One region of the Enterococcus innesii genome, then DNA from elsewhere that is predicted to be linked to it. Evidence: predicted binding sites of a transcription regulator. Region 1 holds the regulator's gene; the other holds the start of a gene.
What was found. The regulator LexA, encoded in region 1, represses DNA repair genes until DNA is damaged. The targets are predictions, from matches to a motif close to CNAACANNTGTTNG.
Positions count from the first base shown of each region.

Region 2: ENLAB_RS11460 (FtsK/SpoIIIE family DNA translocase) is a predicted target of LexA. The motif match lies at 5,980-5,993, and genes of this name have one in related genera.

Region 1 covers NZ_AP025635.1:79,329-89,500, reverse strand. Annotated here, with positions in the region: gene nth (endonuclease III) at 1-361, opposite strand, end outside; gene ENLAB_RS00435 (DnaD domain protein) at 386-1,087, opposite strand; gene ENLAB_RS00430 (RidA family protein) at 1,199-1,585, opposite strand; gene ENLAB_RS00425 (Fur family transcriptional regulator) at 1,582-2,022, opposite strand; gene cysK (cysteine synthase A) at 2,189-3,118, opposite strand; gene ENLAB_RS00415 (glucosaminidase domain-containing protein) at 3,319-4,188, opposite strand; gene tkt (transketolase) at 4,559-6,556, opposite strand; gene ENLAB_RS00405 (DUF896 family protein) at 6,657-6,896, opposite strand; gene lexA (transcriptional repressor LexA) at 7,033-7,653, shown strand; gene ENLAB_RS00395 (hypothetical protein) at 7,782-7,994, shown strand; gene ENLAB_RS00390 (adenine phosphoribosyltransferase) at 8,077-8,589, opposite strand; gene recJ (single-stranded-DNA-specific exonuclease RecJ) at 8,601-10,172, opposite strand, start outside.
Region 2 covers NZ_AP025635.1:2,433,263-2,443,434, reverse strand. Annotated here, with positions in the region: gene ENLAB_RS11485 (YhgE/Pip domain-containing protein) at 1-878, opposite strand, end outside; gene ENLAB_RS11480 (hypothetical protein) at 894-1,118, opposite strand; gene ENLAB_RS11475 (HAD family hydrolase) at 1,167-1,841, opposite strand; gene proC (pyrroline-5-carboxylate reductase) at 1,888-2,688, opposite strand; gene ENLAB_RS11465 (GntR family transcriptional regulator) at 2,750-3,451, opposite strand; gene ENLAB_RS11460 (FtsK/SpoIIIE family DNA translocase) at 3,495-5,933, opposite strand; gene ENLAB_RS11455 (amino acid ABC transporter substrate-binding protein) at 6,097-6,900, opposite strand; gene ENLAB_RS11450 (amino acid ABC transporter ATP-binding protein) at 6,914-7,546, opposite strand; gene ENLAB_RS11445 (amino acid ABC transporter permease) at 7,559-8,203, opposite strand; T-box leader at 8,511-8,745, opposite strand; gene ENLAB_RS11440 (cobalamin-independent methionine synthase II family protein) at 8,872-10,026, opposite strand; gene ENLAB_RS11435 (LysR family transcriptional regulator) at 10,153-10,172, shown strand, end outside.

The DNA of each region.
Region 1 (10,172 bases):
TTCTACCGACACCTGGTAACGAAACCAAATCCTCTCTCGTTTTTGGCACTTCCCCACCAAAACGCAATAGCAATTCTGAAGCACAAGCCTTGATATTTTTTGCCTTGTTTCGATATAAACCGATCGACTTGATTTTTGCAATCACGTCTTCTAAAGGTGCTTCGCTCAATGCTTGCGGTGTGGGATAGGCCTCAAAAAGCGCAGGGGTGACTTTATTTACCGAGACATCTGTTGCTTGCGCACTTAAGATGACTGCTATCAATAATTCAAACGCATTTTTAGATACCAATTCGCCATGCGCTTCGGGAAACATCTCATACATTGTTTCGATAGCGGACATTGTTTTTTCTTTACTGATCATAGGACTATTTGAACTCCTTGTCTGTTACTCTCCTTCTAACCAATTATGCATAGGGATTTTGGGCATTGGTCCTTCTTCCTGTGAAGCATTCTCATTTTGAAGAAATTGTTTTTTTCTTCTTTTTTGTTCTTCCTCAACTTGCGCTTTCGACGTAATATTCTTACGTTCCCACGAAAGTAAGATACGATCGATGTAATTCAAGCTATAAGCCTGATTCAAAACCGCTTCTCGCAAAGCAAACTGAATCAGTTCCGGATCGTAGTGGTCCTCATCCAACCACTGCCCGATCCGCTGGTATTCGATCGCTGACAACGGCCGACCGAACTCTCCTTCAAACAAACGATATAACCCACGAATTTTTTCCTCATTTGATTCTGCTTTTTCATTTTTTGATTGCTGTTTTAAGAGAAATTCTAGACGCTCATAAATCCCTGTAAAATCATAATAATCAACCATTTTCCCAGCAGTATCTTTTTTTGACTCCATCCGCACTACATCTTTTTTTAGCAATTGATTTAACCAATGATAAATTTCTTTTTGATCACTGCCCATCACAGAGGCAATCTCACGTAAATCGGGAAAATCATTTCCTTGCTCATGACTCCGATACAACTGCAGCCATAACAAAAATTCATCATTCGTCAATCCCAGATGATGGTAATTCTCTAAAAGCAAATTTGAAATTGTTGTTTGCCCTTTTGCTAAATATTCCTTTAACGAAACCATACTGCATCCTCTTCTCCTTGATTCACCTGAAACCCTATGATCCTTTCGTTCAGGATCAATCCAATAAAAAGGGGACGACGCAAATGCGGACGTCCCACGATTCCTTGTTGGTTACGCTTTTTCTTTCACTGCCGCGATGATTTCAACTTCAACCAAAACATCTTTTGGCAAGCGAGCAACTTCTACAGCAGAACGTGCCGGTAACTCTTCATTGAATAACGTACTATACGTATTGTTAAAAGGAACGAAGTCATTCATATTTTTTAAGAAACAGGTAGTCTTTACAATATCATTTGGTGTCAGTTCTGCCGCTTCAAGAATCGCTTCAATATTTTTTAGTACTTGCTGTGTTTGAACCTCAATCGTCGTGCCGACAACTTCCCCTGAAACAGGATCTAACGGCACTTGACCAGAAGCAAACAAGAAGCCGTTTGCGATTTTTGCTTGAACGTAAGGACCGATTGCTTGTGGCGCTTGATCAGTAGCGATTATTTTCATTTTGTTTCCTCCTCTTTCGCTTGGCACTCTGGACATAGACCATAAACTTCTAATCGATGGTTATTTATTTGATACCCAGTTAGTTTTGAAGCAGCCATTTCGACATCTTCAAGCCCTGGATAGTAAAAATCAGCGATCTTTCCACACTGTTGGCAGATAGCATGATAATGAGGCTCAGTTGTAAAATCAAATCGACTGGAGGCATCTCCATAATTCATTTCTTTTACAAAGCCAATTTCTGTGAATAAACGTAAATTATTGTAGACCGTTGCGACACTAATACCAGGAAAATGAACTTCAATCGCCCGATAAATCTCTTCAGCAGTTGGATGAGCATCGTGACTGGCCAAAAATTCTAATATCGCTACTCGCTGCGGTGTAATACGAATATTCTCATGTTTTAATCGTTTGATCGCTTCATCGTAGATCGTACTCACAGGAGTTCCTCCATTTCTCTTATCTTTCCTATCATACTATGTAAAACCCAAAAATTCAAACAGCTTTCCTTGTTTTTTTCTAAGGTATAGCGCTTTTTTCAGCCCGTCTTTATGCCCCTTTTGAGAAAGAAAAGCAGACAATCCAATGTCTGCTTTCTCCTTCTTGTTAGTCTTCAAACTGATAGAGCGCTGTGGACAGATAGCGTTCGCCATTGTCGGGCACGATTGCTAAGACTTTTTTCCCGGAACCTAGTTCTTTTGCCACTTGTAAAGCAGCTTGGATCGCAGCTCCTGAAGAGATACCTACTAAGATTCCTTCTTTCATTCCAACTTCGCGTGCAGTTTTCATCGCATCTTCACTAGCAATTGCAATGACTTGGTCATAGATTTCGGTGTCTAATACTTTAGGGACAAATCCAGTACCGATCCCTTGAATCTTATGCGGTCCTGGCTTGCCACCTTCTAAAATCGCAGATTCGGCAGGCTCAACACCAACTATTTTCAAATTGGGATAGACGCGCTTCAGTTCTTTACCCGCTCCAGTGATCGTTCCACCAGTGCCGATCCCAGCGACAAAAGCATCTAAACCTTTTGATTCAAACGCATCCTCAATTTCTTTACCTGTCGTTTTTTCATGAATTTCTGGGTTAGCCGGATTTTCAAATTGTAATGGCATATAGTAGCCGTCTTGCTCTGCTAATTCTTTTGCTTTATTGATGGATCCTGTGATCCCTTCAGATCCAGGGGTCAAAATCAACTCTGCGCCATAAGCTTGTACGATTTTGCGTCTTTCGATACTCATCGTTTCTGGCATAACCAACACAACGCGATAGCCTTTTGCCGTACCGATCATGGCTAAACCAATCCCTGTATTTCCTGAGGTTGGCTCGATAATCGTATCGCCAGCTTTCAATAAGCCACTTTTTTCAGCTTTTTCAATCATGGCTAAAGCAATTCTGTCCTTTACGCTACCCCCAGGATTGAAAAACTCTAATTTCACATACACATCAGCAGAACCTTCTTCTACGATATGATTTAATTTGACGATTGGCGTATGACCAACTAATTCATTGACCGATTGATAGATTTTTGTCATTGAAAATCCCTCCCGTTCTTATTCTTCCATTCTACCTAAAATACCTCGGAGTTGCGAATAAAAAGTAAGCAATTTCAAATTTTTTTTCTTATAGTTTTCTACTTTGGTCTTTTTCCACTGACTAGAGTTTGATTGTCACGACAAAAAAACCTTAAGATTAGCTGCAGTTGTAGCAACCCATCCTAAGGTTTTTAATATACTTATACGATCAACTCTTGTCCGATGACGATTGTCTCACTGGATAATCCATTCGATGCCATCAACGCATCAACGGTTGTGCCAAATCGATTGGCGATATCCCAAAGCGTATCCCCAGAAGCAACTTGATAGCTCTGAGCTGAAGATGTACTACCTGAATACGTGGTCGTCGTTGTTTCGCTGGTCGTTGTGCTCGTTGTGTTTGACCATGCTGTACTTTGTGTCGTTCCTGTATCGAACCGTGTAAGCTGATAGGTTTCGATCAACCAGTTCAGTTTTTGTGCGTAACCTGGATCGGTAGCATAGCGCCCCGTCAAATAATTTGTCGCATCATAAAATGAGGTGGTTTGGCTTTTCCAGACACCACTGTAATGGGCAGTCCCTGTCGCAAAACTTGTACTTCGCAAGACGTTCGCATGATCCTGAAACGATTCCCAATAAGAGTTATATTGACGAAACGGTTCATTCATTTCTACCCACTGACCATTCAAATACTCTTGGGTAGGCATATACACACTTTGACCGTTGTAGCTGCCTTTGACCCCAAACAAATTGTAATAAGGTGCATTGGATAATGCGGAAGAACCATAGCCGCTTTCTAAAATTGCTTGAGCGATCATCACAGAAGCATACAGATCATTGTTGGCAGCAACATCTTGTGCTGACCAGCCAATTTGCTCGATGAAACCTGAGATGTCTTGCGTCGCATATTGGTTCTCAGCAGCTTGTACTTGTTGAGGAACGAAAGAGATCGCCGTTGGAGCTAACATCATTCCGGCGCTCATTAGTGAAACGACCGCCTTCTTGCTAGGTTTTTTACTCGACTTCTTTGGTTGATGATGTCTTTCGCTTCTAGTTTGATAGCTTTTCATTTTACCCTCCACTAAGTGTACGTTTTTTCAAATAAATCAATAAAACTATTATACGGAAAAACTTTCAGCTATGCAAACAATGTCTCCTTTTCGATCGCTAAAAAAACTTTAAAAAAACTTTTCAGTCCCCCTCCTCATTTTCCGATCCATCGCCGAGTTTTTTAAAAAACTATTTGCTTTTATCCTGTTGCTTTCCTCTTCGTATTCAAAAACTTTGTATCTTGCTATGAAACCTTTTTTTCAAAATCTTAGCCACTGCTAATCTACATCCATCACTCTGGCACTTTCAGAGTGATAATAACTCGAAAAAAAACACGTTCGAAAATCGAAAAGATTCTCGAACGTGCAGCTTTTTCTTTGTATCGACCAATTAGTTGATCGATTTGAAGGTATTCACGACATTCTCAACACTGAAGCCGAATTCTGCTAATACCTTGTCACCAGGTGCTGATGCACCGAAATGATCGATCGCGATCACTTTTCCATGGCAGCCAGTGTAACGTTCCCAACCAAATGGGGAAGCCGCTTCGATCGCTACCCGTTTCTTCACTGCTTTTGGCAAGACACTTTCTTTGTATTCTGAGCTTTGGGCTTCAAACAGATCAAAGCTTGGTAAGGAGACCACCGATACATCGATGCCTTCTTCTGCCAATTTAGCTTGTGCTTGGACCGCAAGATTCACTTCTGAACCTGTGGCGATCAAAATACCCGCTGGTGTTTCACCGGCTTGTTTTGAAATCACATAGCCACCTTTTGCGACATTTTCATCCGCACCAGTTTGCGTGCCTTCGATCACTGGTAGGTTTTGTCGACTTAAGACTAAGACCGTTGGCTTATCGGTTGTTGTCATGGCCAGTTTCCAAGCAGCACGGGTTTCATTGCCGTCTGCTGGACGAATCACTTGGACATTTGGCATGCAACGGACGCTAGCTAATTGTTCGATCGGCTCGTGGGTCGGTCCATCTTCTCCAACCGCCACGGAGTCATGCGTCAAGACATAGATCACAGGCGCATGCTGGATCGCAGACAAGCGCACCGCTGGACGCAAGTAATCAACGAAGACGAAGAAGGTTCCACCATAGATTCGCGTACCGCCATGCAATTGGATCCCGTTCATCGCTGCCGCCATCGCAAATTCTCGGACACCAAACCAAATGTTGCGGCCCTCGTATTGGCCAGGTTCAAAGTCTTTTTCTGCTGCTACCATCGTGTTGTTGGAACCAGAAAGGTCAGCCGATCCGCCCCATAAGCTAGGTACGGCTTTGGACAACGCTTGGATCATCTCTTTGCTGGATACCCGGCTAGCTTGTGAGCTGCCAACTTCGTAGCTTGGTAATGCTGCATCCCAATCTGCTGGCAATTCACCTGCAAAGGCTTTTTTGAATTGCGCCGCAAGTTCTGGATAGGCTGCTTCATAGGCACGGAAGGTTTCGTTCCAAGCTGCTTCAGCTTTTTGCCCTTCATCGATCATGGTTTCTTTGAAGCGCGCAGCAACTTCGTCAGGTACAGTAAATTCTGGGTATTCCCAGCCATAAATCGCTTTGGCTGCTGAAATGCCTTCGGCACCGATCGGCGCACCATGGACGGCAGAGGTGCCTTGATTTGGCGCACCGTATCCGATCACAGTCTTGATTTCGATCAAGGTTGGTTTGTCGCTTTCAGCTTTTGCTTCGTCGATCGCTTTCGAGATCGCTTCTAAATCATTGCCGTCTTCAACGAGAATGTGTTGCCAGCCATACGCTTCAAAACGCGCACCGACATTTTCTGTAAAGGCTTTTGAGGTCGGACCATCTAGGGAGATGTCATTTGAATCGTACAAGACGATCAGTTTGTCTAATTTCATGTGACCCGCCATGGATGCAGCTTCTTGCGAAACACCTTCCATCAAGTCCCCATCGCCACATAAAGCGTAAGTATAGTGATCAATGACTTGATACTTGTCGCGATTGTAGGTTGCAGCCAAGTGGGCTTCGGCCATCGCCATACCGACTGCCATAGCGATCCCTTGTCCTAAAGGTCCAGTGGTTGCTTCCACGCCGTCTGTGTGATCGACTTCTGGATGTCCTGGCGTGCGGCTATCCCATTGACGGAAGTTTTTTAGATCCTCAATGGTCACATCGTAACCAGACACGTGCAACAAGCTGTACAATAGCGCCGAACCATGTCCAGCAGACAAAACAAAGCGGTCACGATCCACCCAGTTGCGAGAAGTCGTTGGATTGACTTTCAAGTGTTTCGTCCACAAGGCATAGGCCATGGGTGCTGCCCCCATCGGTAATCCTGGATGTCCTGAATTGGCTTTTTGTACGGCTTCGATACTTAATGTACGAAGGGTGTTCACTCCTAATTGATCGATTTTATCAAACAATGGTAGTTCCTCCTAATTTAGGTTTTTTTTACCTTTATTACATCTCTTATTATACGTGATTCAGATACTTATTTCAATAGCAATGAAAAGGAATTCACAATTATCTGCCGTGGAGACCTTTTTTCTTCTGAATCTCTTTCAATTTTTCTGGTGTCACATCAGAACCTTCAGGATCAACGATTTTCATTCCTTCGATATGGTGACGCATTCCTCCACGAAAGGCGGTTAAATACTCTTCACGTAGAACTTTTTGTTCGTTCGTTTCTGCCTCGGTCAATCCTTCTGTTTTTTTCTTGTTGGCAAGTTCATTGATTCGAGCTAATTTTTCTTGAGATAGCATATTCGTTCCTCCTTTTCCCTCTTGATTTTACTACAAACTAGCGAATAAAAACAATAGCGCAAAAAGCGAACATTTGTTTGAATATTCGATATACCTATGGTACACTAATGTTATCAAATGAAAGAAGGTGTCAGTTTTGGCAAAACGAACAGAAAATCGACAAATCGAAATTCTTAAGTTCATTCATACCCGTGTCACTGAAAAAGGCTATCCGCCGACTGTTCGCGAAATTGGCGAAGCCGTTCAGTTATCTTCTACCTCAACTGTTCATGGCCATTTGTCCCGACTTGAAAAAAAAGGGTTGATCTTACGAGATCCTACAAAACCCAGAGCCATTGAATTAACTGCTTCCGGTCTTGAAAAAATCGATGTTCAACCAGCATCCATTCCGATGCTTGGTGTCGTAACTGCGGGAGAACCGATTTTAGCAGTGGAAGATGCATCCGATTTCTTTCCGATTCCGCCAGATTTAGCAAATAGTACCGGCAGTTTGTTTATGTTGACGATCCGAGGAGAAAGTATGATTAATGCTGGCATCCTTGACGGCGATCAAGTGATCGTTCGCAAACAACAAAGTGCGCAAAATGGTGATATCGTGATCGCTATGACAGATGAAGATGAAGCTACTTGCAAACGATTCTATAAAGAAAAGAATTACATTCGATTACAGCCAGAAAATGATTATTTAGAGCCCATCATTTTGCCTGACGTAACGATTTTAGGATTAGTTGTTGGTTTGTATCGCCATCTGCTTTGATTCTAATCGGCCTACCTAGGAAATCTTCGTACTTGCGAAGATTTTTTTCTTTCCTCTTTACAAACCGAACAAACATTCGTATAATAGGTATACAAACATAAGTTCGTATTATTTAAGGAGTGAATGAGATGAAAGCAGTTCGTCGATTTGGTTTTATGTTGTGGGTATTATTGATGGGTATCGTTATTGGCTATTTTGGCGTTCTAAGTGCTGTTCTGATTTTTTGTCCTCTAATGATGCTTTGGTTCATGCTATGGGATGAAAAGAAATTCCGCCAAGCAGAGCGCAAACGTAACCGCCATTATTATCACGATCATGATTTTTATCGGTATGAACCATGATCCTTCCCCTACATACGCATACGCCCATAAGGCAGCAGAAACAAAAAAAGACTCCAGCGAGTCCTTTTTTGTTTCTGCTTTTTTAGTATTCCATTAACGTCTTAATTTCGACACCTTGGATTTTATCTCTTCCATGTAAATCCATTAGTTCGATCAAAAAGGCGCAGCCAACAACGATACCGCCTAATTTTTCTACGAGTTCAATTGTTGCTTTGATCGTTCCGCCAGTTGCTAGTAGATCGTCACAGATCAAGACACGTTGTCCTGGTTTGATAGCATCGGCATGCAACGTCAAAACATCCACACCATACTCTTTTTCATACTCTGCTTCAATGGTTTCTCGTGGCAATTTGCCTTTTTTACGTACTGGAGCAAAGCCGACACCTAACTGGTACGCAACTGGACAACCAACGATAAATCCGCGGGCTTCTGGTCCTACCACCATATCGATGCCTTTTTCTTGTGCATACTCAACGATCTGCTGTGTCGCATAACGATACGCTTCTCCATCAGCCATTAACGGCGAGATGTCCCGAAAAATAATTCCCTCTTGGGGATAATCCGGAATACTAGCAATATACTCTTTTAAATCCATTTTTTTTCCTCCTAGACTGTCAACCACTGACGCAGGGTTGATAAATCACTCATTAATAAAAATTCTTCTGTTTTGATCATTTTTTGTCGTTGCTGATACAAATGACTCTCTGTCAGCGGACGAGAAACAGGATCAGCCGTTTTATTCAAAACACCATCTTGTATTGTAACAAATTCCAGCTCAGAAAACACCTGAATCATGAAAATAAGTAATTTTTCTGGAATTTTTAGATAGTCAGCAACCATCCTTAATTTGTAGCGAATATCCAAACGAGGTTGTTGCTTGATCAATTGAAAAAGCCGACCATATTGCTCTCTGGTGCCTACCCCATCTAAATAAGCATCTTCGGTCGAGTAAAACACAAACGCAATTCTTGAAGCATGAAGCGTTTGGATGATTTCTTTGATCACTGCAGGATCAGTAGGACAATCTAAAAAGGCGATTTCTTGAAATTGAGCTTCATGAAACGTGTCTCTCAAGTTAGCCACTGAGTCGAATAAGATCGTTTGTCCACAAAACCCTTGTAGCTCTCGAGGAATTTTCTTATTGAAAACGACCCCTACTGTTTGATTTCCCAGAGAGACACCTTGCCGACTCCTTTTCGAACGATAATCAAACAACTGCAGACCTTCCACAGCAAAATCATCCAACATCAACTGCGGTTTTTTGTTGCCATTCCATTCATTGATTGAAAGCTGACCGACGATCGAAAGTCGATCATTTTCAAACTCTACTAAGTCTTTTCCAAAACCAAACCCAATCACATCTAGCTGTGTATTGGACTCATCTGTCATCACTAACTTCAAGTGTTGGTTTTCAGTACCAATCTGGCGAGCATTTTGAGTCGACAGATTGGAAAACAGAAATTTCGGTAACGGATTATCCGTGCCAAAAGGCGCTAAAACGTTTAAAGATTCAATAAAATTGATCGATACTTCTGTCAATGGCAGTTCTTCATCAATTGTCAAGGGGATCCCTTGGCTAAGATCAATTCCATTTTCTTCCACATAGCGATTCATTTGGGCTTGTAGCATATCTAAATGATCGATGGGGATACTTAAGCCAACTGCTGCATGATGGCCGCCAAAACTAGTAAACATGTCTTTCATCGTGGTCAACATTTCAAACAGATTCAACGCAGCAATACTTCTTCCTGATCCTTTTGCTAAGCCATTTTCTTTTTTGGTCAAAACGATCACAGGTTGTCCGGTACTTTGCATGATTCGTCCGGCTACGATTCCTAAAACCCCTTCGTGCCAGTCATCACCTACGACTAGATGAACATGATTGGCAGGGTCGATTTTTTCTTGCGCTTCTTTCATGATTTCTTCAACGAAAGTTTTTCGCTGCTGATTGATCGTATCTAATGTCTTGGCTAAGGTTACTGCTTCTTCTTCATCAAATGTGGTTAACAAACGAACAGCAGGATTTGGGTCTTCCAAGCGGCCGATCGCATTAAGGCGCGGGCCAATAGCGAAACCAATGTCGGTTTCATTGACTGTTCGTTTTTTCAATCCACTGATCTTCAGCAACTCATTCAAACCAAGCCGATCAGTTTGTTGGATCATTTTCAGGCCATTGCT
Region 2 (10,172 bases), 1.2 Mb from region 1:
AAATCATCATCGATCATCTTCAATTGTTTGCCGGCATTTTGGATCTCTGGGATCTTTTCTTGCAAGGTCAAAATGATGCTGGCTTCTTTCTTCAATGTCGGTAGCTTATCGTTTAGGCCAATCAGTTTTTCCCCCATGGCATCCACTTGCGGGATATAATCGGTAAATTCTTCGGCTTTTGCGATCTTTTCTTTGATTTCTGGAAACTTATCGTGCAAGGTGACGATCTCTTTCGTATAACCGTCGATCGTAGCCAAATTGTCATCGGTATCTAAGATCATGGATTTGACTTTGTTGATGCTAACTAAGTTGGAATCAATGTCATAGCCGATTTCATTGAAGACTTTTATTAACGTGGAGCTGGCAGTCTCAATAAAGTTTTGTGAGATTTCTTCTTGAAGACTGCTGGCTCCTTTTTCGGTGATTTTTGGTGCGATGGCGTTGATTTTTTGGTTACTGTAATACTCGATCGTCGGTTTTTCAATTGTCCCGCTGGTAAAGCTGATCAGATCATCTGAAAAATCAGCTGGCAGATAAATACCGGCGTAATATTTTCCTGATTTGACCCCTTCTACCAAGTCCTCTTTTGAATCCACGAAACGCCAGCCTAACTGTTTGTTATCATGGAGGGTGTCGATGACTTCATCACCGATATCGATATGCTTGCCTTGAAATTCTGCCCCTTTATCCGCACTATACACGGCGATTGGCAATTCACTGGTGTTGCCATATGGATCCCAAAGTGCTTTGATATTGAACCACGCATAAAGCGAGGGCAAGATCATTAAGGCAATGATCAAAAATGCAGAGATTGGATTGCTGAAAATTCGTTTCCAGTCCAGTTTATATAAATAGAAAACATTCTTTAGTTTATTCATTTTTTTCTTCCCCCACTAGTTCTTCGTCGAAGGATAATTTACCATGTTTTTCCCCCGCCGCCAACGGCTACGATCGACCAAGAAAAGTCCTTTTGACAAATGGACGTTTTTGTCAAAATGAAACCCCTTTACTTTTTGTTTTTTTTCGCTTATTGTTAAACTTTCTTTAACTTTACCATGATGGCGAAAAACAAACCACTCATATCCTTTGAACTGTTTTTTTACCGGTCTTTTCTTCACAAAAAAAACTTCCTTTTTCTGCAACGAAAAAGGAAGCTTTTTTAGGTGTTATTTCAGTTGATCCTTTGCCAATAAATCATACACATACTTCAATGAGGTGGCTTCGCCATATAACTGAAGTCCGGCCTTCTCTTCTGGGGAGTAGACTTGATCAAAGCTTTGATCGGGAATCAGCACAACATCGATCTCCGCACGTGTCGCAGCTGTTGCTCCCACAAGAGAATCTTCCATGACTAATGCTTTTTCTGCTGCGACTTGCGCTTTTTCTAAAGTCAGCAAGTAAGGTGCTGGATCAGGTTTATGGGCGGAGACATCATCGCCAAAGGTCTGATAGTCAAAGGCCTGCAACAAATCGAAATGCGCCAACAATTCAGAGGCTCTTTTTTTCATCGTCGAGGTGGCTAGTGCCGTTTGGAAGCCTTTCTCCCGAGCCAATGCGATGGTTTCTTTCGCATAGGGTTTTGTTTTGAAGGTGCCATCGGTTATTTGCTGGGCAATATAGACTTCCCGTTCTGCTCGTAATTCCTGCACCCGCTGCTGACCACCTACGAGGTCGGCTAGTTTACTAGCCGTCTGTTGCCAACTTTGACCACGCCAACCAAAAATATCAGCGGCTGTAATCGGAAGCTGATACTTTTTAAATAGCGCCAACCACCCATCAAAATAGACTCTTTCAGTATCGACTAACAATCCATCAAAATCAAAAATCAAAAGTTCTTTCATAAACGCTCCTTCGTTTTGCTAAGATTTTCCCCTCACTCACTGGGGATCAAGACATTTCCCGACTTTTGTCAGCAGCTGCTTGCACTGCTTTGATGACAGCCGCACGAAAGCCATTTTCCTCTAAGGCTTTGACTGCTTGGATCGTTGTGCCCCCAGGCGAGCTGACACGATCTTTTAAGACACCTGGGTGTTCCTTCGTCTCTAGTACCATCTTCGCTGCGCCTAATACCGCTTGAGCAGCAAATTCATACGCCATCGGCCGCGGCATACCTTCTGCCACTGCTCCATCTGCCAAAGCTTCAATGAATAAATACGTGTAGGCTGGCGAAGAACCACTGACACCAATGACTGCATCGATCATGCTTTCTGGTACTTGCTCGGCTTTCCCAAGGCTTTCAAAAAGTTGTTTGACTTCGTTGGCTTCGGCTTCCGTTACTTGACCGTTGGGGCTGATAGAAGACATCCCTTCGCCGACAAGTGCGGGGGTATTTGGCATGACCCGCACGATTTTGTGCGCACCGATGATTTCTTCCATTTGCGCAATCGTCACACCCGCGGCAATGGAAACTAGCAAGTGTTCCTCAGTCAATCCTGCTTTTAAATCAGCAAGCAAGCGGGGAAAGACAAAAGGTTTGACTGCTAAGACGAAGATCTCTGCTTTTTCTGTGACATCCGCCAGCTTAGTTGTCCCAGTGATCCCGGTTTCTTTTTCTAATTGTGCCAAAGTCGGCTCGTAGCGATGGTTATAAACCAAGATCTCTGCTGGTTCATACAGCTTTGCTGCAATCAAGCCGTTGATGATGGCTTTTGCCATGTTACCGGCTCCTAAAAAGGCGATTTTTCTCATGTATTTCACGCTCCACTTCTGATTTTGGTACCACTTTTTGCTAAAAAAGCCTAATCAATGACTAGGCTTCAAATTCGATCATATACGGATGCAAGGCAGTGTTATAGATCCCTTCTGTATATTCTACCACTTCTCCTTGTAGATCATACGAATAACGGGTTCGTTTCAAGGCAGCGACCTCCGGCGTGATCATAAACTTCTGTTGCTCTTCAGTCAACGTCGTTGCCACAAACGCATCTTGAAAGCGATCGATGATCATTCGATGTTCATCCAATAGGCGATACAATGATTTTTCTTCAAAGACCTCGATGGAGGTTCCCTTTAGTTGCTTTGGCAAATGGTACTCATAGTAAATAAAAGGTTGGTGGTCAAAATAGTACATGCGACGTAAACGCATGACTTCTTTGCCCATTAAAGAATACGCAGGGTGTTCAGGCGCAAGTTCGACTAATTCATAGCTGAGGTTTTTCTTTGTGTATTCCTTGCCGGTCTTTTCAAGCAATTGGCTAAACGTCGTGCCTTTTGACAGCTTGTTGTAGGGGCGATTGCTTAAAACCGTCGTCCCACGTCCGCTGCGTTTTTCCACATACTCATCTGCCGCTAACAATTCGATGGCTTTGCGGACAGTGATCTTGCTGACATTGAAGGTAGCTTCCAATTCTGTTTCCGTCGGTAAAAATGAACCAATCGGGTAGCGACCCGACATGATGTCTTCTTTGAGCTTATCGGCAACATCACGGTAAAGAATGTGTTTGCGTTTCATTGCTATCTCGCCTTTCTCTCATTGGATTGGTCTGGTGTTCTCCTTATTCATCAACGGTAGGAATGTCTTCTGGTTGCGGCTCAATCAAGACTTTCCGTGGCTTGCTGCCTTCAGAAGGTCCTACGACGCCTTGATCTTCTAATTCATCCACTAACCGAGCTGCTCGGTTATAGCCGATACGAAAACGTCGCTGCAAGAGAGAAACGCTGGCGGTCTGCATTTCCACCACAAGAGCTTTGGCATCTTCGAATAGCTCATCTTGCGGTTGTCCGCTGCTGCCAGCACTCGTTTCTTCCTCAGTGACCATCATTTTTTCTTCATAATTGGCTTCTTGCTGATCTGTCACGAATTCAACCACTCGTTCGACTTCTTGGTCGGAAATAAAGGCCCCTTGGACCCGAATCGGTTTGTTCTCACCCATCGGCAGATACAGCATGTCGCCGCGTCCCAGCAGTTTTTCGGCTCCGTTCCCATCAATGATGGTCCGCGAATCAACACCGCTGGAAACAGCAAAGGCCATCCGTGATGGAACATTGGCTTTGATGATCCCTGTAATGACATCCACACTTGGTCGTTGCGTTGCTAAGATCATATGGATACCAGCTGCCCGCGCCATTTGCGCCAAACGAATGATGGCATCTTCGACTTCGTTGCTAGCAACCATCATCAAGTCAGCTAACTCATCGACGATCACCACAATGAATGGCAAGATCGGACGATTTTCGCCATCTTCTAAATTCTTATTGATTACTAAATCATTGTAGCCAGTAATGTTTCGGACCCCAGTTGCCGCAAATTTTTCGTAGCGTTCTTCCATTTCTTTGACCACTTTTTGCAACGCTTGCGCCGCTTTGCGGGGATTGGTCACAACGGGTGTCAAGAGATGGGGAATCCCATTGTAAACATTTAATTCAACCATTTTCGGGTCGATCATCATCAATTTGACTTCATGGGGTTTTGCCCGCATCAAAATACTGGTGATGATGCCGTTGATGGCTACGGACTTCCCGCTCCCAGTCGATCCGGCAATCAAGAGATGGGGCATTTTCGTTAAGTCTGCCGTTTGGACACGGCCAGAAATATCGCGTCCTAAAGGTACTTCTAATAGTTTATCTGGATGATCTGGTTGGGCTTCGATCACTTCTCGGAATGAAACCATGCTGACTGCGCTGTTTGGAACTTCGATCCCAATCAATGATTTCCCTGGGATCGGCGCTTCCATCCGGACGTCTTTGGCGGCCAAGGCTAAGGCGATATCATCGGTCAACCCGACGATTTTGCTGACTTTGACCCCTACTGCTGGTTGAACTTCGAATTTGGTTACTGCTGGTCCTAAGCTGGCTTTGACGACTTTTGCGTCAACACCGAAGCTTTGGAAGGTAGTTTCTAACACACCGATATTTTGTTCGATCTTTTTGTACTCGCTGCTTTGATCCGTTGAAGGGATCGAATCGAGTAATTGCGCTGAAGGCAATTCATAATCACGATTTTCAGCTTCTTCCGAAATCTCAAATTCCAATACTTCACCATCATCATCGAGGATCTCCCCGTCTTCATTGACCTTTTTGCTTGGTGCCGGTTTGTTTCCTGCTGGATGTGGTGCTTGAGCGGCCTCTGGTCCCGCCGCTTGCGGCAATTCCTGGAAGTGGTCGATGGGTACAAAGCTCAGCTGCTCTGGTTCAAAATCAGCTGGGGCTTGCATCTGCTGTTCTTTTGCTGATTTTTCGTCTTCTGTCATTGGTCGGACTTGATTCTTTTCTTTGATTTCCGCCATGACTGCTGCTCGCTCGGCTTCTTTTTTGGCTTCTTTCGCCGCTTGTTTCTCTGCTGCTCGTTCCGCTTTGCGGGCTTCTCGTTCGGCTTGCTTTTCTGGAGAGCCTTCTAACAACCGCTGTAGCTTGTCACCAGCTGCTTGCAGGTGCTCGACTAACTCGTGGCTGCTCATTTGGCTGAACAAGAACGCCCCGATCAGCATGAGTAAAACAGCGATGATGTAGCTGCCGATCTGGGAAACAAGAAAATAGGTCGCCCCATAAAGCATGGCGCCAATCATTCCGCCCCCGACATTTTGGGTCACTTGGCTGCGCCGAATATCGCCTAACAGCGTCATCCACGTCGTTTGGAAGATATTGGCTGGTTCTCCCACCACATTACTAAAGATTTGCGCATGGAGGATAATTAGTAAACCAAAATACACCAATACACAGCCAATCACTCGCCGAATACTCTTAAAGCGAGCATCGGTCGTTTTGATCGCTAACCAGACACCATAAGCGGCTAGGGCAACACTCAAAAATTGGTACGTGTTTCCGCCAACGATCCGAAACCCGTTGGCAATCAAGGTTCCTAAAAAACCTAAATGGAAAAAGCCAAATATCGAAAACAAGACAAAGAGCAGGCCGACGCCGACCAGCATTAATTTCTCTTGCTGTTTTTGTTGTTTTTTTGTTTTGCGTTTCTTTGCGCGTTTTTTTTGCGCCATTTCTATCCCTCTTTTCATCTTTCCCTATTATAACGAAAAAAGAAGGCGAACAAAAGTTTTCCTGTGAGAAATTTTGGTTAGGTGCTGGAATTTAAGCGAAAATTTCTTAAATGATGAAAAAAACACCAGCCGCTAAGCAGCCAGTGCCTCTTGTTGACTTGTTTTAGTTTGGTGTGACGTCTTCGCCAAACCACTTTTCAGAGATTTCAGCAAAGGTACCATTGTCTTGCAATTCTTTCAAACCATCATTGATTTTATCTGCCATGGCTTGATCGTCTTTCCGCACACCTACAGCAAAATCTTCTGCTTCAAAGGGGCTTTCGATTTCGTTGAAGTCATCGGTTTTGCCTGTTTGAGTCAAATAATATTCTGCGTAGACGCGGTCGATCAAAAGACCGTCGATCCGACCGTTTTCTAGATCGATAAAGGCTTCATTAAAGCTGGCATACAAGGTTGCGTCATTGCCGTCTACGAGATCCTTCAAAACTTCCGGTTGGTTATTGAAGGTCTCATAACCAGAAGAACCTTCTTGGGCACCTAAGACTTTGCCCTCCATATCATCAAAGCTAGTAATGCCGCTGGCTTTTGCTGTGACCAAGACTTGTTTGTTTTCCATATAAGTATCTGTAAACAATACTTTTTCTTCACGAGCTGCGGTTTTGGTATACCCGTTCCAGATCATATCGATGGTGCCATTGCTTAGTTCGGTTTCTTTCATGGACCAATCGATTGGTTGAAATTTGACTTTGGTTCCTGTTAGATCCAAGATCGCTGTGGCTAAATCCACATCAAACCCAACGATGTTGCCTTGGTCGTCTTTAAAGCCCATCGGTACGAAGGTATCGTCTAGGCCGACGATCACTTCTTCTTTGTCAGCGGCACTGGTTGTGGTGTCATTGCTGCTGCCACACGCCCCTAATAAAAATACACTTGCTGCTGCGATTCCCGTCAATAGTAATTTTTTCATTTTGTTCTCCCCCTTATTCTCCTGCTACTTTTAATAATTGATCGCCGATATTTTCGGCAAAAACCAAATCATGGGTCACCACGATCTGGGTCACTCCTTCTTTTTTCAGATCCAAGATCAGCTGTTCGACTTGCTGTCTCAAGCCTGGATCTAAGGCACTGGTAGGCTCGTCATAGGCCAACACTTTGGGATTCATCGCCATCGCTCGTGCGATAGCCACTCGTTGCCGCTGTCCCCCGGACAATTGGAAGGGATATTGGGCTAGTAGGTCACTTAACCCTAGTTTTTCTGCCAACTGTTCGGCTTTTGCTGTATACGCGGCCTTGTCTTGTTTTAGCACCATTTTTGGTGCCAAAGTGATGTTTTCAAAAACTGACAAGTGGGGAAACAATTGGAAGTCTTGGAAGACGACACCGACGACTTGTTCTTGTTCCTTTGTGTCGGTGGGATCAAAAGCTTTGCCATCCAGTAAAAAGCTTCCAGAATCGATCGTTTCTAACCCAGCCAGTGTCCGAAGCAAAGTGGTTTTCCCGCCACCGGAAGGACCGACCACCGCTAAGATACTGCCGTCTTCGATCGTCAAGTCTAGCTGATCGATGACTTTTTTAGCGCCAAATGATTTTGATACTTGTTTTAGTTCTAACATACGTGGTTCCTCCTAACGGTAATAGTCCAGTTTGGTCTCGATTTGTTTTAACAATAACGTGAAGACGCCCGTCATCACCAAGTAGATCAAGCCGACCCCAACTAACGGAAGTAAGGTACTGTCTCGCTCCATGGCGATTTTCCCGATTCGCATCACGTCTGACAAGCCTAAGATGTAAACGAGGGATGTGTCTTTGACAAGATTGATGACTTCATTGCCGACAGATGGCAGGGTGATCTTGACGACTTGTGGGATGATGATTTTTTGGATCGTTTGGATCGGGGACAAACGCAAGACTTTCGCGGCTTCGTACTGTCCGGCTGGAATCGATTGGATCCCCCCACGGAAAATCTCAGCAAAATAAGCAGCGTAATTGATAATAAAGGCGATCAAGGCTGCTTCAAAGCGGTCAAAGACGATCCCTAAGATCGGCAGACCGTAGAATACGAAGATCAACTGTAGCAATAAAGGCGTTCCTCGCATCAACCAAACGTAGACTTGCACGATCAATTTCAAAATACGCAGGCGACTGGCTAAAACAAAGGCCAACAAAATGCCTAAGGGAATGGACCCGATTAAGGTCAGTGCGAACAATTTAACGGTGATTCCAGTTCCTGAAATCAGTTGGGGCATAACATTGACTAAATACTCAAACATGGTGACTTCCTCCTTGATAGGTTTCAATTTCGATTAGCAGCGATACAGCTTAGCGACGGCTTCTCCGACGCTTATGTGGCGCTGTGCGTTGGCTGGTGAGGGGCAACTGGCAAGTTTCATTTTTCTAAAAAAGAAAAACAAAAAAAGCGCACACTGGCATTTGCCAGAGGACGCTAGATACGTGGTTCCACCTCAATTTGCCTTTCCTTCACAGGAAAAGGCCTCGTGCAGTCCTTGTGACCCTTCCACTTTCGGTTTTCGGTGAGCCGCAAAAAAAGAGAAAAAAAACGTCCCCTAGCCATTACAGCTAAAGGACGTTATCAACGCGGTTCCACCTTTGTTTATCAGTGCTTCACAGCAACTGAACTCAGAAAGTCATCAATCAATGACTGCTGCTGTAACGGGCAAACCCGGTCTCTCCTACTTTTCTTTCGGAAAAACGACTCCAAGATGTGTTTCACAACCATGCGTTATCTCTTTGCACCAACCAGAGACTCTCTTCAAACAGCAAGCCTTGCTACTCTTCTTTTCGATGTCTGTTTCATTAAGTTGTGTCTTACTTTACTCGCTCTTAAAGAAAATGTCAAACATTTTTTCTGAAATTTTCGAAACTTTGTCGCATGCACCGATTTCGAGGGGAAGATTTAGGGAAAAGAAGACGCAGCAGCTTAACCGAAGTACGCTTCAGCTAAGGCTTGTCCTTGCTTGATTTTTGCCCATTGCTGTTCAGTCGAAAGCTCATTGCCGCAGTCACAAGAGGCAAAGCCGCATTGATGAGAAAGATAAAGCCGCTCCTTAGGAATGATTTGACTAGCTTTATCTAATAAAGCGATCACTCGCTCTTCATCGTCTAATGTGGCGGTTTTGCTGGATAATAAGCCTAAGACAACCTCCACTTCTGGACGATCTTTCAGCGCTTCTAAAGCCGAGATATCACCGGCACGGTCATCGTCCCACTCTAGGAAAAAGCGGTCATAATGCTGATCACGCAAGAATTTTTCGGCGATCGCTTTGTAGGTACCACTGGCTGCCGCGCGGCTTTGGTAATTGCCGCGACAATTGTGGGTCCAGACTTTTAATCCTAATTCGTGGGCGTAATCAGCGACTTCGTTGTTGATCGCCACGAATTCATCAGCTAACGCTTCTAAGCCGTCATTGCCTTGGGTGAAGAAGCTCTTGTCATTGTCTTCGGCAAATAGTTCCCATAAACAATCATCGAACTGAACGATCTCACCACCGGCTTCTCGGTATTCCTGTAAGAATTCCTTGTAGGCGTTAAGCAGCCCTTTCCGCAAGGCCTCTTTCGTTGGATACACCTGACCTTCACCAACGAGGTCGTTAAAGACAGTCAGCTCGGTAAAGGCGTGGGCAGCCCCCCAGACGGTGATTTTGACTGGCAGGTCGCCAGCTTGGCGTTTGGTTTCTTTAAACAACGTCAAGTAATGATGGTTTTTGCCAGATAATGGTTCTGTGATTCGGATGCCGATGTCTTTACGCGTTTCAAAATGTCCACCGTCCAAATCTTCAAAGGCATACCCATGATCGGAGATATAGCGCTCAACGCCTTTTAATCCCCAGAGAAAATCCAGGTGCCACATCGAACGGCCGTGTTCGCCGTCTGTGATGACTGTGATGCCGTGTTCTTTTTGCGCTGCAATGATGTCAGCGATCGCTTTTGCTTCCGTTTCTTGGTAGCCAGGAAACGCATCATAAAACGGGTAGCGGATATCCTCCCGATGCTCGATTTGATTTTTGTAGTCCAATAAATCTTGTGGTCGTAACAATGACCCCACAAGTTGAAATTTGTCTGTTGCCATATCCATTCCTCCTATACAAAGTTTTCAAAATTGTTAGATTTATTCTAGCAAACATCTTATACTATAGATAATACTTATAAACTTATATATTCCATAGGCAATACCTATAACATAAAAAGGAGGTTGCATCCCATGCGTATCCAGCAGCTTGA